Regions from separate parts of the Pseudarthrobacter sp. S9 genome, predicted to be linked through region 2. Evidence: riboswitches for the same ligand, from Rfam matches in the RefSeq annotation. Region 2 holds a riboswitch; each other region holds the start of a gene.

Region 1 (9,618 bases), 980 kb from region 2:
GCCTCATCACGGGACCGACGGTCACGACGTCGGGCCTCCACGGGACCATGGCCGTCACGGCGGCGCTGTTCATCGCCGGCGCCCTGACCTCCGCCGCCGGGATCCGGAATCCGCCGATCTCCGCCCCGCCGGCGGCTGGCTGAGGGGCCGTCAGCCAGCCAGGACGAGGCCGGCGCCAGCCGCCGCGAGGCCCGCGACGAGATTCGCGGCCACATTGAGCGCGGCGGCGCGGTAACGCGTCTCGCTGACCAGCCGTACCGTGGCGGTGGTCCAGGAGCTGAACGTGGTCAGGCCGCCGGCCAGGCCCGTCGCGATGCCGGCGTGCCAGTCGGCCCCCAGTTCCAGGTGGCCGCTCAGTCCCATGGACAGGCCGATGATGAAGGAACCGGTGACGTTCACCGTAAGCGTGGCCCAGGGCCAGTGCGGATGGGGACCCTGGTGGTGGGCAAACCAGGAGTCGACGGCGAACCTCAGCAAGGCGCCTGCCACACCGAGGATCCCCACCAGCAGCGCGGTCATCACGACGCACCACCGCCGAGGTCAGCGATCGCCTTGCCCGTCTTCCAGCCGGCGGCCGCGGCCCCGAGCCCCAGGACGAGCGAGAGTCCAAGGTAGGCAAGCCAGCTCGCATGAGAGCCGCCGCGCAGCTGCTGGTCGATCGCGATCACGAGCGCGGAGAATGTGGTGAAGGATCCCAGCAGGCCGGGGCCGATCCCGGCCCGGAGCCAGAAGGCGGTTTTTGGCCGTGCGATCCAGATGGTGGTCAGGGCTGCCAGGACAAAACTTCCGACGACGTTGATCACCAGCGTGGTCCACGGCACTGCGCCGGCAGTCTCGGGAAAGAGTTGCCCGGCCCCGTAGCGCAGTTCCGTCCCGAGGAGCCCGCCGACGGCGACGGCGGTCCACGCCCGCCAGCCCGGCATGCCCGGGCGTCTCACGGCGCGGCCTTCCTCCAGTACGCTCTTCACTCCGCGTCCCGCACTCAGCGTCCTTCTACGCTGCAGCCGGCATGGGCGGCATCGCTGTGGACCCAGAGGGCTGACGCGACTTCCTCGGCCAGGTCGAATTCCCGCGGGCGTCCGCCGGAGCCGATCCGCACCACGAGCGGGCCGCCGAACGGCCTCCGGCCAAGGACCTCCACCTCGGCATCGAGGTGGATAGCCTCGGCGGCAAGGTAGCGGAGCAGCTCGGGGTTTTCATCGCTGATGCGGGTGATCCGGCCCGTGTGGCCGTCGTCGAGTTCGCTCATCCGGTGCGCGGCGGGCACCAGGACGGAGCCGTCCGCGGCCGGGATCGGATCGCCGTGGGGATCCCTGGTCGGATTCCCCAGCTTGCTGGCCATCCGCACGATGAAAGTGTCCGAGACGGCATGTTCGAGCAGCTCGGCTTCGTCGTGGACCTCGTCCCAGCGGTAGCCGAGCTCCTGGACGAGGAAGGTTTCGATCAGCCGGTGCCGGCGGACCATGGACAGGGCCAGCCGGACGCCGTCGCCGGTCAGGGTGATGGCGCTGTAGGGCTTGTGGTCCACGAGGCCCTGGTCCTTGAGCTTGCGGACCATTTCGGAAACCGAGGAGTTGGCAACGCCCAGCCGCTGCGCCAGCTGCGTGGAGGTAATGGGCTTCTCCTGCCACTCCGTGAAGGAATAGATGACCTTGACGTAGTCCTCGATGGAGGAGGAGGGCGTACTGGTCTTCACAGACCCAAGCCTACCGTCAGCCGCGGCCGGAGAAGGTGAGCCACAGCAGGACCACGTTCAGCGCCACTACCAGCACCACGCTGATGATGGCGGCGATCCGGAGGGCAGGGCCGTCGGCGAAGCGGCCCATCAGGGCCTTGTTGCTGGTCAGGACAACCAGCGGGACGAGGACAAAGGGGATGCCGAAGCTCAGGACCACCTGGCTGAGGATGAGGCCCCAGGTGGGATCGAAGCCGACGGCCAGCAGCACGATGGCCGGGATCAGCGTGACGACGCGTCGGGTCATGACGGGGACGCGGATCTTGAGCAGGCCCTGCATGATGGTTCCGCCGGCATAGCAGCCCACCGAGGTGGAGGCCAGGCCGGAGGCGAGCAGCCCCACGGCAAAGACGACGCCGACGACGGGTCCCAGATTGGCCGAAATGGCGGCGTGGGCGCCCTCGATGGTGTCCGTCCCTTCCTGCCCGCCGAGCGTCGAGGCAGCCAGCAGCAGCATACCGATGTTCACGATTCCGGCGATGGCGAGTGCCGCCACGACATCAAAGCGGGTGGCCCTGACCAGGCGGGCGATGGCCGGGACCGGGACATGCTGGTGCTCGTCCGGGCGGTGCCGGTCCCGGGAGAGGGCCGAGTGGACGTAGATGGCGTGCGGCATCACGGTGGCGCCGAGCATGCTGGCAGCCAGCAGGACGGTGTCCGGCCCCTGGAATCCCGGCACGAGTCCGGCCAGGGCACCCCCGGGGTCGGGCGGGCTGATGAACAGTCCGGCCAGGAAGCCGATGGTGATGATGCCCAGCAGGAACATGATGATGAACTCGAAAGGCCGCTGCTTTTGCCTGCTCTGCACCGCGAGGAGGAGCATCGACACGGCGCCGACGATCACCGCGCCGAGGGGGAGGGGGAGCCCGAAGAGCAGGTGCAGTGCGATCGCCCCGCCCACCACCTCGGCCAGGTCGGTCGCCGTGGCCACGATTTCGGCCTGCAGCCAGAAGGCGCGGCGCCAGAAGGGCTTGAGCCGCTGGCCGAGGATCTCCGGCAGGCTCTTGCCGGTGACGATTCCGAGCTTTGCGGACTGGTACTGGACCAGTACGGCCATGATGTTAGCAACCACCAGGACCCAGACCAGCAGGTAGCCGTATTGTGCGCCGGCGGTCAGGTTGGCCGCGACATTCCCGGGGTCCACATAGGCGATGGAGGCCACGAAGGCCGGGCCAAGCAGGCCGAGCAGCGCTCTGCGGGCCCCCGGATGCTTCCGCTTGCGGGTGCCCTGGGGTGTCGGTTCGTGTCCTGTTACGTCCAGCACTGCCAGCTCCCCTGATTTGGCGCGTCCGCGTTGACGCGATGATTGCTGCCGGCCGATGTCGCAGCCGGAGTCAAAGTTGTGACAGCCTACAAAAGATTGTTAGGTATACCGAAACAATAAGCCCGACGGGCGTCGCGTGCAATCCGGCAGGTAACACGCAGGTTAATAATCGGGTCAATGTTCAGGGCGAACCAGTCGGCCGGGCGGCCGGGTCAGACGGCTGGGTCAGGCCCGGAAGGCCCGCCAGGTCTGGGTCAGGTAGGGCAGCCGGAGGATCTCGCCGGAGGCATGGGCCAGGTGCTCGTGCAGATACCAGTCCAGGTTGCCCACGACCTTGGCCCGGGTGGGCTCCGTGGCTGCGAGGTAGTAGCTGCGGGACTTGGCCAGCTCCTGGATGTCCTCCGTGGTCACGGAATCCTCCCAGCGGGTCAGGTGGCTCTCCAGCCCGTCGAACTCGGGGCCCAGAGGCGGCTTGAAGTGCGGTTTGTGGACGTCGCCCGCGTGCATGATGCGCGAGAGCCGGTGCACCCAGGGGACGGAAGTGTCCAGCTGGTTCCAGATCAGCCCCAGGACGCCGTGCGGCCGGATGATCCGGGCGATCTCGGTACTGGCCAGGCGCGGATCGCACCAATGCCAGGCCTGGGCGACCGTGACGAGGTCGAATGCTTCCGGCTCGAGGCCGGTGTTCTCCGCGGTGCCCTCGACGGCGGTGACGCCCGGCTGCGTCCGGCGCAGCTGCTCCAGCATGTCCGCGGAGGGATCGACGGCGACACTGTGCAGCCCGCGTTCGACCAGCAGCGCGGTGAACTTGCCGGTTCCGGCACCGATGTCCGCGGCATCCTTCGCCCCCGCGGGGATCAGCCAGTCGGCCGATTCTCCGGGGTAGCCGGGACGGACACGCTCGTAGTGCTCTCCGCCGTCCTGGAAGCTCTGTCCGAGCTCCTGGCGTCGCTCACTTTGCAGTTTAGGTCCGCTGTGAAGCTTGGGGCCGCCGCGTGCCACGTGCGATCTCCTTCGGGAAGGTCCTGCTGTTACAGATACCTTTCGAATTTACCGCACGCCCACCCGTCCGGAGGCCGGTCCGGTTCGGGTGCCTAGTCCTGGGTGCAGGGCGCCGCGCCCGCGGTGCCGGGCGTGTTGGGCGCCCAGTGCGGGTAGCTGCGGGTGTCGTTGGACGGCACCCACCGGCCGGCGTCGACCACGTAGTCCCAGCCGAGGCCGGTCTGCCGGAGTTGCTGGATGCCGGCCAGCAGGCGCTGTGCGTCTTCCAGCCGCGAGCCCAGGCCGAAGCTTGCCCGCAGGGAGCCGGCGGGCAGGCCGAGCCGCTTGAGCAGAGGGTGGGCGCAGAAGCGGCCGTCGCGCAGTCCGATGCCGTGTTCTGCTGACAGATAGGCGGCCACCAGGCCGGCGTCGTAGCCTTCCACGGAGAAATTGACGACGCCGATGGTGCCGGTGCCCGGCTCCGTGTCCGCGAAGATCTGGTGGACTGTCACGCCGTCGATGCGCTGGAGCCCTTCGACGAGGAAGGAGCGGATGGAATCCTCATGCGCGTGCCACTGCTCCGGGTCCAGGGCCGCGATCACCTCGGTGGCGCGGGCCAGCGTGGCCGCGCCCAGGACATTGGGGGAGCCGCCTTCGTGCCGGGCGGGTCCGGTGGTCCAGCTGACGGTGTCGAGCTGTGCGTCGCGGACGGCGCCGCCGCCGGCCAGGTGCGGGGTGCCGGAGTCGAGCCAGTCCGGGCGTCCCACCAGCACGCCCGCGCCGAACGGCGCGTAGAGCTTGTGCCCCGAGAAGGCGAGGTAGTCGACGTCGTCAGCGGCGATATCGATCCGCCGGTGCGGGGCCAGCTGCGCGGCGTCGACGACGATCCTGGCGCCGTACTCATGGGCAAGGGCGGCCAGGGCGCGGATCGGCAGGATCTCCCCGGTGACGTTGGAGGCTCCGGTCACGGCGAGCAGGCTCACGCCGCCGTCCGCCAGCTCCTCGCGCAGCCGCTCGACCGTTGCCGCGAGCGTGGGCGCCGCCACGACGCTGCGGTGCGGCGCGTTCTGCCAGGGCAGGAGGTTGGCATGGTGCTCGATGTCGAGGTAGAGCACCTCGCCTGTGTGCCGGCCGTCGCTCACGGGCAGGCAGCCGGCCAGCAGGTTCAGGGAGTCGGTGGTGTTGCGGGTGAAGATGACGGAGTCGTCCGTCCGGCCGCCGACGAAGTCCCGCACAATGTTCCGGGCGTTCTCGTAGACGGACGTGCTGATCTGGGAGGCATAGCCGGCGCCGCGGTGGACGCTCGCGTAGAACGGCAGGATTTCGTTCAGGTAGGCCGAGACCACGGACAGCGCCGGGGCCGAGGCGCCGTAGTCCAGGTTGGCGTAGCGGACGTGTCCGCCGTTGATCAACGGGGCCTGGATCTCGGCGCCGGTCACTGCGGACAGCGGGCGCCCCGCGGCAGCGAACCGTGCGTCGACGTTGGAACCGGCACCGGATCGTTCGGCGTTGAAGCGCCCGGCGCCGGCGGTGGAGTGGAATGCGGGGGTGGCGGGAAAAGTGGCAGTTGTCATGGGACCTCGTTCGAAAGGACCCCACGCACCGGGGATCCGCGCTTGCCGGGTCCGCTCCGGACCGGCCAGGTCGTCACCCGGGGCACCCCACCGCGAATGGAGGGTTGCCGGCCAGCAAACCGGGGTTTAGCGCTGGCACTCGTGACCTGCATCGAGCGTAGGACATCCGCGCGGCGCGGGAAAAGGCCGGGCCAAATATGAAGCGGTTTGTTACGCGACAGGGTTGCCAGCGGTCCTCAGGCCGTCCGCGCCGCCTCCGTCTCCGTCATATGGCAGGGTAGTAGATTCTGGCCCGACAGGGTTTCGATGCCGGGTTTCCGGGCGCTGACCAGCTGAATGCTGAGGCCGAACAGGGCTTCCAGAGCCGCCGCGTAGTCATCCTGGCGGCCGGCCGCGGCAAGTTCCCTGGCGCGGACCGTCGGGATGTGGAGCAGGCGCCGGACGATCCGACGCAGGGCCAGGTTCACATCCTCACTTGGGGCGCCGCACCCGTGCTGCTTGGTGACGCGTTCCATTTCAGCGTCGAGGATTTGATGGATGTGTCGGCGCAGGGCAACGATGGCGGTGTCGACGACGCGGCCTGCCTCTTGTTCCTCGAAGCGGCGCGCTGCTTGCCGGACCAGGGCACCGGCGAGGCGAAGGGCCTCTGCGTCCGCCGGTGGAGCCGCGAGGCGCACCGATTCCAAGGTGATCAGGTGAACGCCCGGCAGGTCGGCTACCTGAGGGTCGAAATCATGGCTCGGGGCCAGGTCAATGACGGTCAGGGGATGCGCCGCGTTCTCCCTCCAACACAGCAGTTGGGCTGCACTGATGCGTGTCCCTGTGCCGCTGCAGCCAATAATGATGTCTGCCCGGGCGATGGCCGCAGGCAGCTCCCTGACCGTCAGCGCCGTTCCTCCCCTGGCCGCTACAAATGTGTCCGCGCGGCCGGACTGGGAGAAGACGGAAGTGGTGGCACACCGCCTACTTCTGAGCATCTCCGCAACGCACGCGGCGTAGGCTCCGGTGCCGACGAGGACCACGGACACGTCAGCCAGGGACGGGTGCCCTGATCCGTCAGCAGCAAGTTCAAGTGCCACAGAGGCTATGGACCTGCTGGCGCTGCTGAGCGGGGTCTGCGCCCCCACGTCCTTACCCGCGCGGGAGGCCGCCTGAAATAGCCGGATCAAACGCCCGCTCGCGGTGCCTGAAGCCTGTGCTTCAGCGAGGGCGCGGCGAACCTGTCCGGCGACTTCGCGCTCACCCACAACAACGGAATCCAGGCCGGCCGCGACGGCGAAAAGATGCTCTGTCGCCGATGCTCCCTGGGCGAGCTCGAACAGTGACGCGAGCTGGGGGACGGGCAGGCCGGTGATGAGGCAGACAGAATCCAGGGCATCGGAGCAGGCGGTATCAACATCTCCCGCGGACGGGACCTCGCAGTAGCGTTCGAATCGATTGCACGTAGACAGCACCACGGACCCGGAAACGGCGGAACTGCTGGCGAGGAGGTGCGGGGCCAGCTGCGAGGAAACGGAGTGCAGCCGGGCGGCAGATTCAATGTCCAGGTCCCGGTACTTCGCAACGAGCACCAGCAGAACCGCGCTGACGTCGGGGCCACGGGATTCGGGGTCCACGGGTTGAAATGTTCCAGACACAGCTGCTCTCCTCCCAATGGATGTCCACGCCACGACGGGTCCGGCAGCGGGGCCCGCCAATGTGGACAGAGTCGTACAGCGACCCTTAGAAGTCCTTGAGCGGCCGAACCTAGAGCAGGTCGTCCAGCCCGGGGTTGAGCCGCTTGAGGACTTCCGAGTGGAGGATCGAGTTAGTGGCAAGGGCGTTGCCGCCGAACGGGCCGTCCTCGCCCTCCAGGGATGTGAAGCGGCCGCCGGCCTCGGTGACGATCGGGACCAGGGCGGCCATGTCGTAGAGGTTCAGCTCGGGCTCGCAGGCGATGTCCACCGCACCCTCGGCTACCAGGCAGTAGGACCAGAAGTCGCCGTAGGCGCGGGTGCGCCATACCTCTTCGGTGAGGCCCAGGAACTCGTCCAGGTTGCCGCGCTGCTTCCAGCCGCCCAGGCTCGAATAGGACAGGGAGGCGTCCGAAAGCTCCGAGACGTTGGACACCTTCAGTCGGGTGGCGGCAGCCAGCGAGCGGCCCGTGTAGGCGCCTGCACCCTTGGCCGCCCACCAGCGCTTGCCCAGCGCCGGGGCACTGACCACACCGACGACGGGCTCACCTTCGTCCACGAGGGCGATCAGGGTGGCCCATACCGGGACGCCGCGGACAAAGTTCTTGGTGCCGTCGATCGGGTCGATGATCCAGCGGCGGGAGCCGTGGCCCGAGCTGCCGAATTCCTCGCCCAGGACGGCGTCGCGCGGGCGGGAGCGGGAGAGCTGGCCGCGGATGGCTTCCTCCGCGGACCTGTCGGCATCAGTGACCGGCGTCAGGTCGGGCTTAGTTTCGATCCGAAGGTCGAGCGCCTTGAACCGGCTCATGGTCTGGGAATCTACGGAATCTGCCAGTACGTGGGCAAGGCGCAGGTCATCGTTGTAGCTCGAAGCGGGTTGACTCATGGTTCCAAACTACCGTCAAAGCGGGTTGCCTGCCGGTAGGCCACGTTGCTGCGCCGCGGGCCGGTGTCCCGAGGACAGCCGGCCTACTAGGAGACCGCTTAGGAGACGGTGCCCAGTTCCTTGACGTCCTGCGCTTCCATCCGCGGGTCGGTGCCGAGCAGCCGGCGCAGGGAAGCCAGCCGGGCCGGTCCGGAGACTCCCGCGTGACCGGCGGCCACCCAGGCGTCGACGCCGCACTTGACGGCGCTGGAATCGTGCTTGCAGCCCCGCTCGCAGTCATCCGTACCGGGCTCCAGGTCCGGGAAGGAGCGCAGGATCCGGTCCGGATCCACATGGGCCAGGCCGAAGGACCGGATGCCGGGGGTGTCGATGATCCAGCTGCCGGCCGGGGCATCATTGACTTTGAGGGCCAGCGCGGAGGACGAGGTGTGGCGGCCCCGGCCGGTCACGGCGTTGACGCCGCCGGTGGCCCGCTCGGCTCCCGTCAGGGCATTGACCATAGTGGACTTCCCGACGCCGGAATGGCCCAGCATGACCGTGACCTTGCCGTCGAGGTAGTCGCGCAGCTGGGACACGGCGTCCTTGTCCAGCCGGGCGGAGAGCCCGTCGTCGGAGCGGGCGTCGATACCCGAGGCGGCGGAGTCCGCCGTCCGGCTGATGATGACGGGGAAATCGAGGTGTCGGTAGTTGGACAGCAGTTCCGCAGGATCCTTGACGTCAGCCTTGGTGACCAGCAGCAGCGGCTCGATGCCGGCGTCGTATGCGGCCACCAGCGCGCGGTCGATGAACCCGGTCCGCGGCTCCGGGTTGGCGGCCGCGACCACCACCACGAGCTGGTCCGCGTTGGCGACCACGGCGCGTTCGATGGGATCGGTGTCATCGGCGCTGCGCCTCAGGAGCGTCTTGCGGTCCTGGATCTTCACCAGCCGGGCGAGGGTGTCCGGTTCGCCGCTGACGTCCCCGACAAGGGAGACGAAATCGCCGGCGACGACGGGGGAGCGGCGAAGCTCCCGGGCCCGGGCCGCGATGATCTTGCGTTCGCCGTCGGTGCCTTCGTCGACGACGGCGGTGTAGCGCCCGCGGTCAACGGTGATGATGCGCCCGGTGACGGCGTCGTCGTAGCTGGGCCGGTCCTTGGTGCGGGGCCGCGAGCCCTTCTTGTTGGGGCGGATCCGGACGTCGGATTCGTCCCACGAGTCAGTGCTGCGTGCCACCGACGGCGTCCTTTTCTTCCACGGTGGAGCCCTGTGCCAGCATTTCGGCCCACAGCCGGGGGAAGTCCGGCATGGTCTTGGCCGTCGTTGCGATGTCCTCGACCTCGACGCCGCGCACGGCCAGGCCCAGGATGGCGCCCGCGGTGGCCATGCGGTGGTCGGCATAGCTGTGGACGACGCCGCCGTGCAGGGCGGCGGGACGGATGATGAGGCCGTCGGACGTCTCCTCGGCGTCGCCGCCGAGGCGGTTGATTTCGGCCACGAGGGCGGCGAGCCGGTCCGTCTCGTGCC
Region 2 (9,618 bases):
CGCGGGTGTGGGGTGAACGGGTGCTGCATTCGGCCTTTGCCGATCAGGCGCTCGAATACGGCTTTGCCAGCGAGGCGGACCTGGCCCGGATTTCCGCGGGCTGGCACCGCTGGGGATCCACGGACGACGGCTGGTTCCTGATCCCCAACGGCGAGGTGATCGCCCGGGCGTGAGTGCCGCCGTCGCCCAGCAGGTGCTGTAACTGGTCTTCGACGACGGTTGCGCCGCGAGCTCGAAGAGCTTACGCCGCTCCGCATCGTCCGCGTCATCGCCGGGCTGGGATTACCTCCCCCGGTGACTGATGGTCACCGTCCGTGGTGCCTGGAAGGACAACAGCCGGATCCATCCGGGTGTCTGGTCCTGCAGCCGGATTCCGGGCAGCGCGGCCGCCGTTTCCTGGACGACGACGGCGGCCTCCAGCTCCGCCAGTTTTGCACCCAGGCACCGGTGAATGCCCGAGCCGAAGGCCAGGGTGTATGCGCTTGACCCTTGGCCCGGAGCTCCGGACGGCTGCCCGGAGTCCCGCGGAATCCGCCCAGCGGAGCTGCCGTGGTTGCCGGTGAGTTCGAGGAGGATTTCGGCGCCGGCCGGAACCAGCTCACCACCGAGGAGGGTGTCCTGCACCGCGACCCGCCGCCATGTGGGCACGGACGATTCGGTGGCAAGCACGTGCCGGACCGCGGCCCGGGCGCCCGCCTCTGCCGCCGCCTCGTCCCAGGTCACAATCCCGGATCCCTGAACGAGCCGGAACAGTGATGTACTGATCAGCTGTGTGGTCGTTTCCTGCCCCGCGATCAGCAGGAAGTAGCCCATGGAACAGATTTCCGGCGTGGACAAGCCGTGGCCGGCGAGCGATTTGAACAGATTCCGCCCGGGGGCGTCCACCGATTCCAGGACGAGTTCCCGCAACCAACGGTAGAAATCCGCTGCACTGTGGGCCAGCTCGAGTTGCCGTGCCTCGTCCGGACAGCCCCAGAACAGCTCCAGGGAGTCAATGCTCCAGCACTTGAGCCGGACCAGATCCCGCACCGGAAGTCCCAGCAGCTCCAGCATGATGACCGCGGGAGGGAACGCCGCCACGGCCTGCACCAGATCAACCCGACCGGAACTGTTGAGTTGTTCCACGGCCTGCGCAGCCGATTCCCGTGCCAGCTGCCGGATGCGTGGCTCAATCGCGGCGACGGTGGCCGGGGTGAAGTAACCCGCAACGACTTTGCGGATCCCCGCGTGCGAGCCTGTATCGTTGCTGGCCAGGACCGGAGGCAGGGCGAAGCGTGCACGTTGCAGCACGCGCAGTGCCTGGCCGGACAGCGGCGTCGCCGCGACCAGGGCGTTGGCAGGGCTGAAGTCGGCCGGTCTGTGCAGCACCTCCCTGACGGTCTCCGGATCCCGCAGCACCAGGTACGGGCACTGTCCCTCCGGGGATTTCTCTGTCCGGAGATCTTTGAGTCCGGTGTTCACCGGTGCCGTGTTCATTCGGGCAGCCCGTTCAACCAGGCGGCGGCCTGATCCCTGAAATCCGCGGGAGACAGCTCAGAGGCCGATGCCCGGACGGCGCCGATCAGCGGAACCGGCAACGATTCGAGCACCTGCCGGTTGCCATGTTCGGCGGTCCCCGGGCTGGCCGGCCAGCTGCCGAGCACCACACCAAGCACCGCCAGCCCGCGGTGTTCCAGGGCTTCGAGCGTCAATGTCGTGTGGTTCAAGGTGCCAAGGGCGGGCCGTGTCACCAGCAGGAATGCCGCAGCAGGCGCCAGCAGGGCTCCGAGACCGGCCAGCGTGCCGCCGTCGGAATCCAGGTGCACCAGCAGGCCTCCCGCGCCCTCAGCCAGAACATGATCGTGGGATTGGGCGAGTTCGAGGATCCTGTCCGCGTGCGCCGCAAGCGGCGGGAGTTCCGCGCCGTCGACTGCGGCAGCGGCCACCGGAGCCAGCGGCTGCTGCAGCACCACGCCCGCTTCGGCCGTCATGGCGCCCGCCAGGCGCACGATTTCAGCGATGTCCGAATCACCGTCGGCGTTCCCTGACTGGCACGGCTTGTAGACGGCCACAGTGCGCCCGCGCCGCCGCAAGACGGCGGCGAGGGCCGCGGTCGTCACCGTCTTCCCGACGCCGGTGTCCGTTCCGGTGACCAGGATGATGTCCGGCAGGCTCATGGCAATTCCTCCAATATGCTGCGCAACACCGCGCAGCTGTGTTCAATCTCGTGCGTCGTCAGTGTGGCGCGCGCCGTGAGTCGAAGCCGGGATGCTCCATCCGGGACCGACGGCGGCCGGAAGCATCCGATCCGCACGCCCGCTGACCGGGCGGCGTCAGTCGCCGCCACGGCCGAGGCAGCGGACGGCATCGCGATGGACTGGACGGCGCCGGCTGCCTGCTCAAGCGCTGATTCGCCCGCCCGCAGAACAGACACCAAGCCCCGGGCGAGGGCACCGGCATTGCTCCGGACAGCCCCGGCACGCCACGGTTCTTCGCGGATGATCCGCACCGCGGCCAGGGCGGCCGCGGTGGACGCCGGAGCCAGCCCGGTGTCGAAAATGAAGCTGCGGGAGCGGTTGATGAGGTGTTCGCGCAGCAGCGGCGGACCGAGGACCGCGCCGCCCTGGCTGCCCAGGGCTTTGGACAGCGTGGCGGTAACGACGACGTTCGGATGGCCGGCGAGGACCGTCCCGGCCACCGAGCCGTGTCCCTGATGGGCACCGGCGCCCGCCACGCCCAGGCTGTGCGCCTCGTCCACCAGCAGCACGGCGTCGTGCTCCTCGGCCAGAGCCACCAGTCGGGCCAGGGGCGCCTCGTCGCCCAGCACGCTGTACACGGACTCGACGGCGATCAGCGCCCGCGGTTCGGTCCGCCCGGCGAGCAGCCGGTGGGCTTCATCCGGCCGGTTGTGCCCGAACGATTCCGTCCGCGAGCGGCTCAGCCGGAAACCGTCGATCATGGACGCATGGCAATGCTCATCCGCCACGATCAGGGTTCCCGGCCCGCCCAGCGCCGTGATCACTCCCAGATTCGCCAGATAGCCGGATGAGAAGACCAGCGCCGCCTCCATCCCTGTCAGCCGGGCAAGTTCCTGCTCCAGCTCCAGGTGCAGTTCCGTTGTCCCGGCCACCAGACGCGAGGAGGTGGCCCCGGTACCCCAGAGTGAGCCGGCGGCCGCCGCGGCGTCCGCCAGGCGGGGATCGGAGGACAGGCCAAGGTAGTCGTTGCTGGCAAGGTCCACGAAGCGGTCGCCCGCGCCCCGGGCGAACGGCCGGCGGACCAGCCCACGGCGCTCACGGACCGTGGCCTGCTGCTCCAGCCACCGCGCCATCGAGGCACTCATGCCGCGTCTCCGCTCCGGGCTGTCCCCTGTTCGTGGACCTCGGCCACTGCCGCGACCATGCCCGCGGTGATCTTTTCAATATCCGCCGCCGTGCTGATGTACGGCGGCATGGTGTAAATAAGGTTCCGGAAGGGGCGTACCCAGACCCCGTGCCGGATCGCCGCCCGGGTCACCGCGGGGACGTCGACGTCGTCGTGCAGTTCGATGACCCCGACGGCGCCGATAGTGCGGACTTCCCGGACACCCTCCAGTCCCCGGGCAAAAGCGAGTCCCGAAACCAGGCCGGCACTGATCCTGGCGATGTCCTGGCGCCAGGCGCCGCCGTCAATCATTCCGAGACTGGCGTTGGCCACCGCACATGCCAGCGGGTTGGCCATGAAGGTCGGCCCGTGCAGCAGCGCCCCGGCCGGGCCGGCGGAAACGGCCCCAGCTACCTCGCCGGTGCACAGCATTGCGGCCAGCGTCAGATAGCCGCCCGTAAGTGCTTTACCCACGCACATGATGTCCGGGACGACCCCTGCGCGGTCGGCCGCAAACAACTCACCGGTGCGGCCGAAGCCGGTGGCGATCTCGTCGAAGATCAGCAGCAGCCCGTGCCGGTCCGCCACCCGGCGAAGCACCCGCAGGCACTCGGCCGGATAGGCGAACATGCCGCCGGCGCCCTGGAGTATCGGTTCCACGATGATCGCCGCCAGCTCCCCGGCATTGGTTTCGGCCACCCTTTCGAGCTCAGAAGCCCACAACTGAACGGTTTCAGCAGTGGCGGTTGTTCCGGCAGGCGGACGGGGCGCAAACACGTTGCGGGCCAGCAGACCGGGGAAGGCCGCATGCATGCCGTCCACGGGATCGCAGACTCCCATCGCCGCGAAGGTGTCGCCGTGATAGCCGCCGCGAAGGCTCAGGAAACGCTGCCGCCGTGGTCTCCCGGATGCGGTCTGGAACTGGACCGCCAGCTTGAGCGCCACCTCCACGGAAACCGAACCCGAGTCCGCCAGGAACACTCGTTCCAAGCGCGCCCGGCCGGGAGCTGACGGTGCCATGTCCACGAGCCGCTCGGCCAGTTCCACAGCCGGGGCATGGGTCAGGCCACCGAACATGACATGGCTGAAATCGTCCAATTGCCGCTTGGCGGCGGCGTCCAACACAGGGTGGCGGTAGCCGTGGATCACAGACCACCACGACGACATGGCATCCAGTACGACATGGACGGTGCCCTCTTCGTCCCGGAGCCGCAGCCGCATGCCGTCGGCCGCTTCCACTTCCCACAGCGGAAGGCTGGAACTGGCGGGCGCATAGGGGTGCCAAAGACGCGCCCGGTCCCTCTGGATCAGGTTCATTGAACAAGCACCCCGTGGCGCGAACACTCCGCGGTCCAGCCCGTCGGCGTGACCTGGACCTTCATCCGGCGCCGGCACAGCCCGCAGTAGCGCGGCGGTTCCAGCCGCAACAGTTCCCCGCAACGGCGGTGAGAGTCCGACGTCGGGCTCTCACCTTGCGCCGCCTGCTCGCCGCAATGCCCGCAGTAGGTTTCCGCGATGACGAAGTTCACAGTGACTTCTGGAATTCCTTGATGGGCATGTTGAGCTCCACCAGGAGATTCAGGTCCGCATCGGCCGGGCGGCCGAGGGTGGTGAGGTAGTTGCCCACGATCACCGCGTTGATTCCGCCGAGCAGCCCCTCGCGTGTTCCCAGGTCGCCGAGCGTCAGTTCGCGGCCGCCGGCGTAGCGGAGCACGGTCCGGGGCATGGCAAGCCGGAAGGCGGCAATCGCGCGCAATGCGTCCTTTCCGTCCATGATCCCCTGGTTTTCCAGCGGGGTCCCGGGCCGGGGATTGAGGAAGTTGAGCGGGACCTCGTGCGGTTCCAGCGCGGCGAGCTGGGCCGCGAGTTCGGCTCGTTGCTCCAGCGATTCACCCATCCCGATCAGGGCTCCGCAGCACAGCTCCATGCCGGCGGCCTTGACCATGCTGCACGTTTCGAGGCGCTCCTCGTAGCTGTGTGTGGTGACCACTTCCGGGAAGTAGCTGCGGGCCGTTTCGAGATTGTGGTTGTACCGGTGCACGCCCCACTCGGCGAGCTGATCCACTTGGCGCTGGGTGAGCATGCCCAGTGAGCAGGCAATGTTGATGTCCACCGCTTCATTGATGCGGTCGATCGCAAACTTGATCTGGTTCATCAGCTTGATGTCCGGTCCGCGGACAGCCGCGACGATGCAGAATTCCGTGGCGCCGGTGGCTGCGGTTTCCTTCGCGGCCTTGACCAGTTCCGGGATGTCCAGCCACACGCCGCGGACCGGGCTGTCGAAGAGCCCGGACTGGCTGCAGAAGTGGCAGTCCTCGGGGCAACCCCCGGTCTTGATGGAGATGATGCCCTCCACCTCCACGTCTTCGCCGCAGTGTTTCAGACGGACTTCGTGGGCGAGCTGAAGAGCGGCCGGGAGGGCATGGTCGGGGAGGCGCAGGATCTCCAAGAGCTGCGGCTCCGTGAGCCCGACGCCATTCTCCAGCACCTGCCGACGCGCGGTTTCCAGAATTTCGTAGCGGGTTGCCTGAAGGTCTGCCTGAATCGTCATTGATTGTCCTCTGCACATGGTTCGAAATTCCGTGAATAGGTCACAACCGACGCTAGTTCTGCCGTCATGGACCGTTTTTGTCGGGTGCCTACAAAAAGGCTGTGCCAGTTTTGCAGGGTGACAGCACGAGCCCCGGCCATCGCATAGGTTGGCTCGTCAGTCGTCGTCGCCCGGCTCAGTCCGCCGTCGCGCTGTTCCAGGGGACGTGTTGGTACAGTTGATGCCAGCTTCAAGAGATGTGGCGCCAAGCTCCGACTTGCCACGCACCAACCCCATGTTCGCGGGTGGTTCGGATGAGGAAGCGGCCCCACCCGGACCAAAGACAACCGGGCGGGCAAGAGCAACTCCACAAGGAGCAGGCAATTGCCGTACCAGGAATATTCCAGCGCCGCCGGCTTCACCGGCGCCCACACCAGGGAAACCCTTCACCAGCCCACGGCCCCGCCGCACTCGTTTCGGGTGATTCCCGGCGTCGATCTCACCACGGGGACCGTGAGCTTTCTGGTGGACGGCGAACTTGAACGCCACTGGTATCCCGAGCCGCACCGGATCGCGGAGGCGCTGGCAGGGGCCGTCCGGCCCGCGCGGTGGCACCCGGCGACGCGGGTTCTGACCCTCACCGTTGCGGCCGCGGGACGCCGCTCAGGGATCGAAAAGCACTTCAGCTTCGGCCGGGCAGACCAAGGGCTGTTGTATTAATCCGTCTTCAGCACGGCCAGCAGCGAGCTGGCTTCCTGGCGGGTGCTGCCTGAGCTTTCGATATGGGCGAGCCCGGCCGGGATTGCCCGGCCCTTCTTGCGCATCGCGGTGGCCCAGAGCCGGCCGGCGCGGTACGAGGAACGCACCAGCGGTCCGCTCATGACGCCCAGGAAGCCGATCTCGTCCGCTTCCTGCTGCAGGTCCACGAACTCCTGCGGCTTGACCCAGCGGTCCACCGGCAGGTGCCGCTCGCTCGGGCGCAGGTACTGCGTGATCGTGATCAGGTCGCAGCCGGCGTCGTGCAGGTCCCGGAGCGCCCCGGAGATCTCCTCCCGGGTCTCGCCCATGCCCAGGATCAGGTTGGACTTCGTCACCATGCCCAGCCTGCGGCCCTGCGTGATGACGTCCAGGGAGCGGTCGTAGCGGAACGCCGGGCGGATGCGCTTGAAGATCCGCGGCACGGTCTCGACGTTGTGCGCGAACACCTCGGGCCTGGAATCGCAGATCGCCGCGATGTGTTCGGGCTTGCCGGAGAAGTCCGGGATCAGCAGCTCGACGCCGGTGCCCGGGTTCAGCTCGTGGATCTTGCGGACCGTCTCGGCGTAGAGCCACACGCCCTCATCGGCGAGGTCGTCGCGGGCCACGCCCGTGACCGTGGCGTAGCGCAGCTGCATGGCCTGGACCGAGCGGGCCACCTTGGTGGGCTCGAACACGTCCACGGGGGAGGGCTTGCCGGTATCGATCTGGCAGAAATCGCAGCGCCGGGTGCATTCGGAGCCGCCGATCAGGAACGTCGCTTCCTTGTCTTCCCAGCACTCGAAGATGTTGGGGCAGCCGGCCTCCTCACACACGGTGTGCAGGCCTTCCTTCTTCACCAGCTTCTTGAGCTGGACAAACTCCGGGCCCATCTGGACCTTGGCCTTGATCCATTCCGGCTTCCGTTCCACCGGTGTGGCCGCATTGCGCTGCTCAATGCGCAGCATCTTCCGGCCTTCTGGTGCCAGTGTCACAGTAGAGCTCCTTCGCGGGTTGCAACGAGGGCATCCTCGTGTTTGCGGACCACCACGTCCGCAGGCAGCTGCTTGTGCCGTTGCCAGGCGTCCGAGTAGTCAACAAAGTCCGGGGCGAAGCCAATTTCGGAAAATTCCAGAGTCATGACGTTCCTTGTATAAGGGAACCGGTCACCACAGTTGTGGTAATTGCGGTTTTGCGGGTTGGTCAGGTTACTTGTTCAGCGTTGGGGGTAGGTAGGCGATGCAAGCCCAGATGATCACGCCCATGATCAGGCTCGCACTGACCAGGACAATCCAGTCAGCGACAGACAATCGCTTGGCTCCAGGCTGCCCAGGTTTGGTCTTCACCATGGCACTTCCTGGAAACCACGGCGTTCCCTGTTATTGGTTCTTGGACCTAGCATTCGACGACGTTGACGGCGAGTCCGCCCATCGCGGTTTCCTTGTACTTGGAGCTCATGTCCTTGCCGGTTTCGCGCATGGTGACAATGACCTCGTCGAGGGACACCCGGTGCGAGCCGTCGCCCCACAGCGCCATCTTGGCGGCGTTGATGGCCTTGGCCGCGGCAATCGCGTTGCGCTCGATGCAGGGGATCTGCACGAGCCCGCCGATCGGGTCGCAGGTCAGGCCGAGGTTGTGTTCCATCGCGATTTCCGCGGCGTTTTCGACCTGCTGCGGGGTGCCGCCCATGACTTCTGCCAGGCCGGCAGCGGCCATCGACGACGCCGAGCCCACCTCGCCCTGGCAGCCGACCTCCGCGCCCGAGATCGAGGCCTGCTCCTTGTACAGCACCCCGACGGCGGCCGCGGTGAGCAGGAACTTGACCACTACGTCGTCGCGGTCGGCCTGGGTTGCCTTGTCCATGCCGGGCGCGAAGTGCAGCGCGTAGTAGAGCACGGCGGGGATGATGCCCGCGGCACCGTTGGTGGGGGCGGTGACCACCCGGCCGCCGGAGGCGTTTTCCTCATTCACGGCCAGGGCGATCAGGTTCACCCACTCCTGCCAGTACTTCGGGTCCCGGTCCTTGTCCTCCTTCAGCAGCCGCTCGTGCCAGTCGGGAGCGCGGCGGCGGACCTTGAGTCCGCCCGGCAGCAGGCCCTCGCGCCTGATGCTGATTTCGACGCAGGCCTCCATCACGGAGTAGATGTGCAGCAGGCCCTCGCGGATCTCCTCCTCGGTCCGGGAGGCCCGCTCGTTGACGAACATGATCTCGCCGATCGACAGGCCCCTGGACTGGCAGTGTTCCAGCAGCTCCGCGGCGGTGCGGAACGGCAGGGGAAGCTCCTTCTTGGACTCGTCGAGTTCCTTGAGTGCGGCGTCCTCCTCGCCTTCGCGGACGATGAAGCCGCCGCCGACGGAGAAGAACGTCGCCTTGTGGAGGACTTCGCCGTCGGCGCCGGAGACGGTGAAGGTCATCCCGTTGGTGTGCCGGGGCAGGATGGTGAGCGGGCGCAGGACCATGTCCTGGACGCCGTAGGGCAACGGGACGGAACCGGCGAGCTGCAGGGTCCCTGTCTCGGCGATGGCGGCGAGCCGCTCCTCCACTTCCTCGGGCAGGATCAGCTCCGGGTGGAACCCTTCGAGCCCCAGCAGGATCGCGGTCATGGTGCCGTGCCCGTGCCCGGTGGCGGCAAGCGAGCCGTAGAGGTCCACCCGCAACGACGCCGCTTCCGCCAGCTTGCCAAGGGACTTGAGCTCTTCGGCGAACACCGCGGCGGCCCGCATCGGTCCCACCGTGTGCGAACTGGACGGGCCTATTCCTATGGAGAAGAGGTCAAAGACTCCAACAGCCATTGTCGGTTCCTAACTTTGGTCATGCTTCAAAATGTCGGTGGTTTGAGCCCGTCGAACCCCCAATGATTCGACAGGCTCAACCACCAGGACGGGCTATGCCGAGGGGTAGAGCGGGTGGGCGGCGGCGAGGGCCTCCACCCGGGAGCGCAGGCCGGACAGGTCCGCGCCGGCGTCGGCGGTCAGGGCCTCGGCGATGATGTCCGCGACCTCGGCGAAGG
Region 3 (9,618 bases), 1.8 Mb from region 2:
TTTCCGCGAAGCGCAGGCCCATGGCGGTGAAGACGCCCCGCGGGTAGCGGCGGAACACTTCGGCGACACCGTAGCCCTTCTTCTCGACGGTGACCTCCCTGCGTGCTTCCAGGAAGATGGGGGCGTCACTGACCTTGGTGCGGATGTAGTAGCCGATGATCACGATCACGGCGGAGAGCCAGAAGGCCACACGCCAGCCCCAGCCGAGGAAGTCCGCGGAGGAAAGTGTGGAGGAGAGGGTGAACAGCACGCCGGTGGCGAGCAGGTTGCGCAGGGGAACGGCGGACTGCGGCCAGCTGGCCCAGAATCCGCGGGACTTGCTGGGGCTGTGCTCGGCGACGAGGAGGACGGCGCCGCCCCATTCACCGCCGGCGGCGAAGCCCTGGGCGAAGCGCAGGAAGACCAGCAGGGCCGGGGCCCAGTAGCCGATCTGCGCAAAGCTGGGGAGGCAGCCCATCAGGAAAGTGGAGACGCCCACCAGGATGATGCTGAGCTCGAGGAGCTGCTTGCGGCCGAACCTGTCACCGAAGTGGCCGAACACGACGCCGCCGATCGGGCGGGCCACGAAGCCGACGGCATAGGCGCTAGGCGAAGAAGATCCGGCGCAGCTGGCCGCTGAGCTGGCCGATTTCGGTCAGGAAGCCGTCGTGGCCGATCGGCGCCTCGATCATGTGCAGGGCCGCCCCGCCCGGAAGGGCCTCGGCGAGCTCACGGGACTGGGCCGGGAAATACAGCCGGTCCGAGTCCACCGCCGCGACGAGGAACTCGGCCGTGGCCGGCGCCAGGGACTCCTCGAGGGGTCCGCGTCCGCGGCAGATGTCGTGGCTCATGAGCGCCTCGGTGATGGCGATGTAGCTGTTGGCGTCGAAGCGCCGGACGAGCTTGTTGCCCTGGTGGTCCAGGTAGCTTTCAACCTGGTAGCGTCCGCGCCCGGCGAGCGATCCCGCTTCCAGCGGCGCCTCGGCTTCCTGGGCGTTGCGGCCGAACCGACCGTGCAGTTCGGCGGCGGAGCGGTAGGTGATGTGCGCGATGCGGCGGGCCAGGGCGAGGCCGGCCTCCGGTTCCGGGCCGCCGTAGTAGTCCCCGCCGTTGAAGTTGGGGTCCTGGCGGATGGCCAGGGTCTGGGCCTGCGCGAAGGCAATCTGTTCGGCGGTGCTGCTGGCCCCCACGGAAATCACGGCGCAGCGCTTGACCCGCTCAGGGTAGCTGACGGCCCACTCCAGCGCACGTGCCCCGCCCAGGGAGCCGCCGAGCACGGCATACCAGCTCCCGATGCCCAGGGCGTCGGCCAGCCGGGCTTCGGCCGCGGTGGTGTCCCGCAGGGTGACCAGCGGGAACCTGGAGCCCCACGGCCGTCCGTCGGGGGCCGGCGTCGAGGGGCCGGTGGAGCCGTAGCAGCCGCCCAGGATGTTGATCGAGACGACGAAGTACCTGTCCGTGTCCACGGGGGCGCCGGGTCCCGCGAGCTGCTCCCACCAGCCGGGCTCCTCGCTGGCGCCGCGGGTCACATGGGTGTCTCCGGTCAGGGCGTGTTCGATCAGGACCGCGTTGGAACCGTCCGCATTGAGGGTCCCCCACGTCTCGTAGGCGAGGACGACGTCCGGCAGGTGGAATCCTGATTCGAGGTCGAGGCCGCCGACCCGGAGGTACCGGACGGTCCCGTCGGGTACGGCTTGGGCGGTTCCGATCTCGGAGTTTTCGGGGTCGTCTGAGTCGTTGGAGGTTTTCGTTCCGGGTGCACCGCTGCGGGTGACGGCAATCGTCATGTGAGGACCTAACTTCGCGCTTGCCCGCCGTCAGCTGACCGGCAGGCCAGGTCTTCACCCGGGGCACCCCGCCGCAAAAGGAGGGTTGCCGGCCAGCAAGCCGGGGCTGTCACTGGCACTCATGACCTCCTATGAGTCTACGAACTGAGGCACCGTTGTGGCGAAGATTGTGACGGCTATGTGACTCACGGAGCATGACTCCCGGCGTCGCGGCCGCTGCCGGGACGCCGGGAGGCGGCGGTTCTCAGGCGCCCTTGGCCGCGCGGAATCCGGCGTCGAGGTCCGCGATGATGTCGTCGATGTGCTCCAGGCCCACCGAGAGCCGCACCAGGCCCGGGGTGACGCCGGCGATCTCCTGCTGCTCCGGCGTCAGCTGGCTGTGGGTGGTCGACGCCGGGTGGAACACCAGGGAGCGGACGTCGCCGATGTTCGCCACGCGCGAGTGCAGCTCGGGGGCGTCGACGAAGCGCTTGCCGGCCTCCGCTCCGCCGGCGATGTTGAACGCCACGACGGCGCCGGTCCCCTTGGGCCCGTACTTTGCGGCCCCGCTCGTACCAGGGGCTGGACGGCAGCCCGGCATAGGCGACGGATTCGACGTCGTCCCTGGCCTCGAGCCATTCGGCCACCTTGCTGGCGTTGGCCACGTGGCGTTCGACGCGCAGGCTCAGGGTCTCGATGCCCTGGGCGATGAGGAAGGCGTTGAACGGAGAGACCGCCGAGCCGCGGTCGCGCAGGAGCTGGACCCGGGCCTTGAGGATGAAGGAGAGGCTGGCGCCCAGCGCGCCGTCCTTGCCGAGGTCGCGGGCGTAGACCAGGCCGTTGTAGGTGGGGTCCGGGGTGTTGAAGCCGGGGAACCGCTCCGGGTCCTTGCCGAAGTCGAAATTACCGGAGTCCACGATCACGCCGGCGATCGCGGCGCCATGTCCGCCGAGGTACTTGGTGGCGGAGTGGACCACGATGTCCGCACCCCACTCGATCGGCCGGATCAGGTACGGGGTGGACAGCGTGTTGTCCACGATCAGCGGCACCCCGGCCTCGTGCGCAACCCGGGAGACGCCTTCGATGTGGAGCACGTCCTGGGGGTTGGACACGACCTCGCCGAAGAACAGCTTGGTGTTGGGCTGCACGGCGTCCCGCCAGGCGCCGCGCTTGCCCTCCGGCGGGCGCCGGGCAGCCAGGCCCTCACCCGGGGCACCCCACCGCGATACGAGGGTTGCCGGCCAGCAAGCCCGGGCTGTGTGCTGGCACTCATGACCTGGCCTCAGTGTAGGAACGCCAATCCGGCGCTGGATAGCTTTGTGACGAAAAAGAAGATGGCGGAAGCTGTGTGGGTGCGTCAGGAACCCGAAACCTGCGCAAAGACGGCGGTTGCCCGTGTGCCACAGGCGGCAGCCGGATGACATCCCATCACGGTTAGGGGAACCTAAGCTGAGAGCTCCATCACAAAGTGCCAAGATGAGGTCATGCGCATGGATCACGTCTCTTACGCCTGTGAACACGATGGCTTGGCAGCCACCACCGAACGTATTGCGTCCGCCCTCGGCGTCGAAGCCGTGAAGGGCGGAGTGCACCCCCGATTCGGGACACGCAACATGATTATTCCGCTCGCCGGACACAAGTACCTGGAAGTCGTGGAGGTCCTCAACCACCCGGCCTCGGACAAGGCCCCCTTCGGCCAGGCAGTCCGGGCCCGCTCCGAAGCGGGCGGCGGCTGGATGGGATGGTGCGTCGAGGTTGACGACCTCGCGCCCTTCGAGGACCGGCTCGGCCGCGCCGCCGTCAACGGCAACCGGAAGTTCCCCGACGGCCGAGAGCTGGTCTGGAAACAGATCGGCATCCTCGGACTCATGGCCGACCCCCAGGTCCCCTACATGCTCAAGTGGGAGGGCGATCCGGAGCTTCACCCCTCCAACGCCTACGACAGCAACGTCAAGATGTCCGCGCTGACCATTGCCGGCTCGGCAGAGCGCGTCACGGAATGGCTGGGCGAGCCGGTGGAGAAGCCGCTGGAAGACGTTGCCGTGAACTGGATCGCGCCGCATGGCACGCCGGGCATCCTCTCCGTCACCTTCGAAACAGCATCCGGGGCCGTCACGATCTGACGCCCGGACTGCCCTACACTTCGGCCGCCATCAGCGGGTGCCAATGACGTCACCCATCAGATGGCGGCCGATATCATTTAGGCCCCATCAGTTAAGCCCCGGCTGCTAATGCCGTTCGGTGCCCCACATTCGGGCCAGACGTCCAGGGCCAGACGTCCAGGGCCAGACGTCCGGGGCCTCAGCCCAGGCCGACGGCCTTGCCGAATAGGCTGAATCCGACGAATGCCACGGTGTCCAGCACGGCATGGGCGATCACCAGCGGCATCACTCTCCGGGTCCGGGTGTAGATCAGGGCGAAGACCACGCCCATGACTGCATTGCCGATGAACGGCCCGAAGCCCTGGTACAGGTGGTAGCTGCCGCGCAGCATCGAACTGGCGAAGACCGCCAGTGGCATGCTCCAGCCGAACTTCCCGAGCCTGTCCAGCAGGTAGCCCACCACGATCACTTCCTCCACGATCCCGTGCCGGATCGCGGACAGGATCAGCACCGGCACAGTCCACCAGTAGGAGTCGAGCGCGCTGGGGATGATCGCCGTCGTGATTCCCAACTGCCGCCCGGCGGCGTAGAGGCCCAGGGACGGAATACCGATCAGGGCGGCAAGCCCCAGCCCCTGCAGCAGGTCTTTGCCGGGCCGGGCGAAGTTGAAGCCGAGTTGCCGGAACGCCGAAGCGCCGTGCCCGCCGGCCGGCCGGTGCTCGGTGAGGAAGTAGATCACCAGGACCACCGGGACCAGGGCGAAGACGATGTCCAGCAACTGGTAGGTGAGGTCGAAATATTCGCGGGTGCTCTGCGAACGGTTCAGCGTTGACGTCCCCTGCGCCAGGGGCGCCTTGGTCATCTTGTCCAGCAACTGGACCACGGAGTACACCGCGGACTGCCCCAGCGACAGCCCAAGGACTATCCACACTTCTAGCCGCAGCCGACGGCGGGAGGGAACCAACATGTTCCTATCTTGCCTGCAGTTGCCGGTAGTTGCCTGATCCCGGCCGGCGGCCCGGTTGCCTGCCCGGCCGGGCCTATGCTTGGAGTTTATGAGTGCGCCCGGGAAAATCATCATGATCCGGCACGGCCAGTCCGCCGCCAACGCCGACACCTCGATCTACAACCGGGTGCCTGACTACCGGATCCCGCTGACTCCGCTGGGCCTGGAGCAGGCCAGGGCGGCCGGCGAGGAGGTCCGGCGCCAGCTGGACGGGCGCCAGGTGTGCGTCTACGTCTCCCCGTACCTGCGGGCCTACCAGACCCTCGAGGCGCTGAACCTGGGTCCGCTGATCGAGCGGGTGATCGAGGAGCCGCGGCTGCGGGAGCAGGACTGGGCCAACTTCCAGATCGCCGGCGACATCGAGGACCAGAAAGAGCTCCGCAACGCCTACGGACACTTCTTCTACCGCTTCCGCGAAGGCGAGTCCGGCTCCGATGTGTACGACAGGATTTCCTCTTTCATGGAGACCCTGTACCGGCACTGGTCCAAACCGAGCTATGCCCCGAACGCGCTGTTCGTGACGCACGGACTGACCATGCGGCTGTTCTGCATGCGCTGGTTCCACTGGTCCGTGGAATATTTCGAGTCCCTGAACAACCCGGAGAATGCCGAAGTCAGGACCCTGCTGAGGACCGCCCGCGGCAAGTATGAGCTGGACAAGCCCTTCACCCAGTGGGAGGAGCGCCGCGTGGACGAGACCGTCCTGGACGCCCCGCCCATGTACTTCTAGGGCTCCGTACTTCCAAGGCGCTGTACTTCTCGGCCGCTACCTGACCCGCTGCGCGACGCCCGCCCGCCAGACAGCGTGGGTCAGCGGGATACCGGGCCGGTAGGCCAAGTGGGTGGCGGAGGGCGCGTTGAGCAGGTGCAGGTCCGCGCGGTGTCCGACGGCGATCGAGCCCACCGCGCGTTCGCCGTCGACGTCGTTCCCGGCCTCCCGTCCGAGCGCCAGGGCGCCGCCGTAGGTCGCGGCGCGCACGGCCTCGTGGACGCTGAGGCGCATCTGCAGCACGGCGGTGGTGACGCAGAACGCCATCGAGCTCGTGTAGGAGGTGCCGGGGTTGCAGTTGGAGGCCAGCGCGAGCTGCACGCCGGCGTCGAGCAGTTCCCGGCCGGGCGCCAGCGGCTGGCGGGTGGACAGATCGCACGCCGGCAGGCAGGTGGCCACGGTTCCGCGGGATCCGCCGGCACGTCCACCGCCACCGGAGGCGCCGTCCCAGCCGGACCAGCTCGCCGCCAGGGCATCGATGTCCGCGGCGGAGAGGTAGTTCACGTGGTCCACGCTCGCGGCGCCGAATTCGACCGCGAGCTGCACGCCGGGGCCCTCGCCCAGCTGGTTGCCGTGCACGCGCAGCCCAAGCCCGGCGTCCTTGCAGGCCTGGAGCACGCAGCGGGACTGGTCTTCGTTGAAGGCTCCCCGCTCGCAGAAGACGTCGGCCCAGCGCACGTAGGGGCGCACGGCGGAGAGCATGGGTCCACAGACGAGGTCGGTGTACGCCTCGGAATCCATCCCGGCTGGCACCAGGTGCGCGCCGAGGTAGGTCACCTCGTCCACCACCGTGGACGCGATGCGGGCGCTGCGGGCCTCGTTTTCGACGTCCAGGCCGTAGCCGGTCTTGGTCTCAAGGTAGGTGGTTCCCTGCGAGACGGCCTCGGCGACGCGGCCCATCGCCAGCCGCGTGAGTTCGTAGTCGCTGGTGCTGCGGGTGGCTCCGGTGGTCACGGCGATCCCGCCGGCGCTGTAGCTCTCCCCCGCCATCCGGGCCTCGAACTCGGCGGTCCGGTCCCCGGCGAAGATCAGGTGGGTGTGCGAATCAACCCAGCCGGGCAGGAGGGCCCGCCCGCCGGTGTCCACGGCCTCGTCGGCGGCGGGTGCGTCCGCCGCGGCGCCGATCCAGGATATCCGCTCGCCCTCGATCACCACCGCCGCATCACGGAGGACGCGGTGTTCTGCGTCCTGGGTTAACAGTTCGGCGATGTTGGTGATGAGAGTGCTCATGGATCCATTCTTCAGCGCCGGATGGACCAGCGGGTCGCCGCCAGCGCCTCCGCTGTCCGGGATGCCGGACCCGGGGCTCCGGCTCCCGCGCCCTGACCGGCCAGGATCATGCCGGCGGCGAGCTCGGCGATGCCGGAGGACGTCTGGAAACCGTAGCCGCCCTGGCCGGCGAGCCAGAAGAACCCGGTGGCTTCGGCGTCGAACCCCACCACGGGGACGCCGTCGGCCGCTTCCGTCCGCAGCCCGGTCCAGGCCTTGCGGGCGCTGCGGATGCCGAGTGTGGTGACGGTGTTGAGCCGGGAGATCAGCGCCTCGATGTCGCCGGGGTACGGCTGGGCGTCCTCGGGGCCGCTCGACACGGACTCCGAGGGCGAGATCAGCACCTGCCCGCCGTCGCGCCGGAAGTAGAAGCTGTCATCGGCGGCCGCCACCATGGGGCTGCCCTCCGGAAGGGGGTGGTCGACGTCGACGATCGCCGCCGTGCGGCGGTACGGCTGCAGCTGGACTTTCTCGACGCCGCTGAGGACGGCGAGTTCGTCCGCCCAGGCGCCGGCGGCGTTGACCACGACGCTGGCCTGGAACCCTTCCTGGCCGGCGCCGAGCTCCCAGCCGGAGCCGAGGCGCTGGGCCGAATGGACCCTGGCGCCGGTGATGATGTCCACGCCGCCAGCCTCGGCCCGCCGCCGGTGGTCCTCGAGCAGCACGGGGGCGTTGCAGGCGAACGATCCGGTGTCCAGGCCGGCCGCGGTGAAGGAGTCCGGGACCAGTGCGGGGCACAGCTCCAGCGCTTGGGCGTGGGTGATCCGGTGCATGCGGCCGCTGGCCTTCTCGTGGACGGTGGCGTCGTCGCCGATCAGCATGAAGCTGCGGGGCGAGAGCACAGGCTCCGGCAGTTCGGCATCACGGGCGGCGACGAGCTCCAGGGTCCGGAGCGTGAGCTCCTGGACCACGGGCGGACCGTAGCTGGGGATCAGCTGCCGGGCGGAGCGTGCGGAGGTGTGGTATGCCAACGTCTGCTCGGCCTCCACCAGGGCGACGCTGCATTTTCCGGCCAGGGCCGAGGCAAGGGACAGGCCGGCGATACCGCCGCCCACAATCACGACATCGTAGTTAGCTGACATGGTTACATCCTTGCAGAAGCAACCGCCTCGCGGCTGCGGACGAATGCCTGCACGCAGGCCTCCACGTCCTCGCGGCTGTGCGCGGCGGAGAGCTGGACGCGGATCCGTGCGGCCCCCTTGGGCACTACGGGGTAGCTGAACGCGGTGACGAAGACGCCATGGTGGAGCATCTCGTCGGCGACCCTGGCCGCCATGACGGCGTCGCCGAACATGACGGGAACAATCGCGTGTTCGCCGGGGAGCAGCTCGAAGCCCTCCTCGGACATCCGGTTCCGGAACAGCTCGGCATTGGCGAACAGCTTGCTGCGCAGCTCGCCGGAGTTCTCCACGAGGTCCAGGGCCGTCAGCGTTGCCGCGACGATGGCCGGTGCCAGCGAGTTGGAGAACAGGTACGGGCGGGCCTTCTGCCGCAGCATGGCGATGACTTCACGGCGGCCGGAGACGTAGCCGCCGGAAGCTCCGCCCAGGGCCTTGCCGAAGGTGCCGGTGTAGATGTCCACGCGGTCCGGGACGCCGGCGTGTTCCGGGGTTCCCGCCCCGGTGGCCCCCATGAAGCCCACGGCGTGGGAGTCATCCACCATGACCATGGCGTCGTACTTCTCGGCGAGGTCGCAGATCGCTTCCAGCGGGGCGAGGAAGCCGTCCATCGAGAAGACGCCGTCCGTGACGATGATCTTGCGGCGCGCCGGGTTCTGCTGCGTGGTGGCCTCGACCAGCTTCGCTTCCAGGTCTGCCATGTCCTGGTTGGCGTAGCGGAAGCGCTGGGCCTTGCAGAGCCGGATGCCGTCGATGATGGAGGCGTGGTTCAGCGCGTCGGAGATGACGGCGTCCTCGGGGCCGAAGAGGGACTCGAACACGCCGCCGTTGGCGTCGAAGCAGCTGGAGAACAGGATGGTGTCCTCGGTTCCGAGGAACTTCGAGACGCGGGCCTCCAGCGCCAGGTGCTGGTCCTGGGTGCCGCAGATGAAGCGAACGCTGGCCATGCCGAAGCCGCGCTCGTCCATGGCGGCCTTGGCGGCGGCGATGATCTCCGGGTGGTCCGCTAGGCCCAGGTAGTTGTTGGCGCAGAAGTTCAGGACGTCCGCGCTGGCCTCGCCGATCTGTCCGGCCTTGACGTGGTTGGCCTGGGGCGAATCAATGTGCCGCTCGGTCTTGAACAGTCCGGCGCTGCGGATCTCGTCCAGTTCGTGCTGCAGCTGGTCCTTGATGGCTGAATACATGGGTTGTGCTCCTCAGCTGGGATGAATTCTTGTTCGGGGTGCGGTTCGGGGGTGCGGGTTCGGGGTGCCGGAACGGGAGGCGGGCCTAGAACCCGGTCCAGTCCAGGACCACCTTGCCGCCCACACCGGCGCGGGCAATCTCGAAGCCCTTCTCCCAGTCCGTGGCCGGCAGCGTGTCAGTGACGACCGCCGAGATGTTGGCGTGCAGTACCGGGTTGGAGGACAGCATGGCGCTCATGGCGTACCAGGTCTCGAACATTTCGCGGCCGTAGATGCCCTTCATGGTGAGCATGTGCGTGACCACCTTGCCCCAGTCGATGTCGATGGACTGGCTGGGCAGTCCCAGCATCGCGATCCGGCCGCCGTGGTTCATGTTGTCGATCATCTCAGGCAGCGCCGTCGGGTGTCCGGACATTTCCATGCCG

What was found. A riboswitch is a leader RNA that binds a small molecule or an ion and turns the genes downstream of it on or off. The one in region 2 is predicted to bind S-adenosylmethionine.
Region 1: linked by a shared signal. The riboswitch ahead of ACQCSY_RS16430 (aminotransferase class V-fold PLP-dependent enzyme) and the one ahead of ACQCSY_RS11565 (hypothetical protein) in region 2 are both predicted to bind S-adenosylmethionine.
Region 3: linked by a shared signal. The riboswitch ahead of ACQCSY_RS03045 (O-acetylhomoserine aminocarboxypropyltransferase/cysteine synthase family protein) and the one ahead of ACQCSY_RS11565 (hypothetical protein) in region 2 are both predicted to bind S-adenosylmethionine.

What each region holds. Positions count from the first base shown of each region.
Region 1 is NZ_CP189576.1:3,407,158-3,416,775, forward strand. It holds gene ACQCSY_RS16400 (MFS transporter) at 1-143, shown strand, start outside; gene ACQCSY_RS16405 (fluoride efflux transporter FluC) at 151-519, opposite strand; gene ACQCSY_RS16410 (fluoride efflux transporter FluC) at 519-923, opposite strand; gene ACQCSY_RS16415 (metal-dependent transcriptional regulator) at 983-1,696, opposite strand; gene ACQCSY_RS16420 (Nramp family divalent metal transporter) at 1,713-2,999, opposite strand; gene ACQCSY_RS16425 (class I SAM-dependent methyltransferase) at 3,225-4,001, opposite strand; gene ACQCSY_RS16430 (aminotransferase class V-fold PLP-dependent enzyme) at 4,094-5,554, opposite strand; SAM riboswitch class IV at 5,588-5,701, opposite strand; gene ACQCSY_RS16435 (glutamyl-tRNA reductase) at 5,791-7,191, opposite strand; gene hisN (histidinol-phosphatase) at 7,301-8,113, opposite strand; gene rsgA (ribosome small subunit-dependent GTPase A) at 8,212-9,327, opposite strand; gene aroA (3-phosphoshikimate 1-carboxyvinyltransferase) at 9,311-9,618, opposite strand, start outside.
Region 2 is NZ_CP189576.1:2,422,227-2,431,844, reverse strand. It holds gene ACQCSY_RS11595 (methyltransferase domain-containing protein) at 1-173, shown strand, start outside; gene ACQCSY_RS11590 (cytochrome P450) at 283-1,476, opposite strand; gene bioD (dethiobiotin synthase) at 1,473-2,156, opposite strand; gene ACQCSY_RS11580 (8-amino-7-oxononanoate synthase) at 2,153-3,310, opposite strand; gene ACQCSY_RS11575 (adenosylmethionine--8-amino-7-oxononanoate transaminase) at 3,319-4,659, opposite strand; gene bioB (biotin synthase BioB) at 4,868-5,893, opposite strand; SAM riboswitch class IV at 6,121-6,240, shown strand; gene ACQCSY_RS11565 (hypothetical protein) at 6,257-6,592, shown strand; gene lipA (lipoyl synthase) at 6,589-7,602, opposite strand; gene ACQCSY_RS11555 (hypothetical protein) at 7,599-7,748, opposite strand; gene ACQCSY_RS11550 (L-serine ammonia-lyase) at 8,003-9,400, opposite strand; gene glyA (serine hydroxymethyltransferase) at 9,494-9,618, opposite strand, start outside.
Region 3 is NZ_CP189576.1:635,244-644,861, forward strand. It holds partial or broken gene ACQCSY_RS03035 (MFS transporter) at 1-580, opposite strand, end outside; gene metX (homoserine O-acetyltransferase MetX) at 585-1,766, opposite strand; SAM riboswitch class IV at 1,778-1,893, opposite strand; partial or broken gene ACQCSY_RS03045 (O-acetylhomoserine aminocarboxypropyltransferase/cysteine synthase family protein) at 2,011-2,905, opposite strand; SAM riboswitch class IV at 2,907-3,022, opposite strand; gene ACQCSY_RS03050 (VOC family protein) at 3,230-3,868, shown strand; gene ACQCSY_RS03055 (CPBP family intramembrane glutamic endopeptidase) at 4,047-4,814, opposite strand; gene ACQCSY_RS03060 (histidine phosphatase family protein) at 4,903-5,583, shown strand; gene ACQCSY_RS03065 (amidohydrolase family protein) at 5,620-6,852, opposite strand; gene ACQCSY_RS03070 (NAD(P)/FAD-dependent oxidoreductase) at 6,864-7,973, opposite strand; gene ACQCSY_RS03075 (glycine C-acetyltransferase) at 7,976-9,193, opposite strand; gene tdh (L-threonine 3-dehydrogenase) at 9,279-9,618, opposite strand, start outside.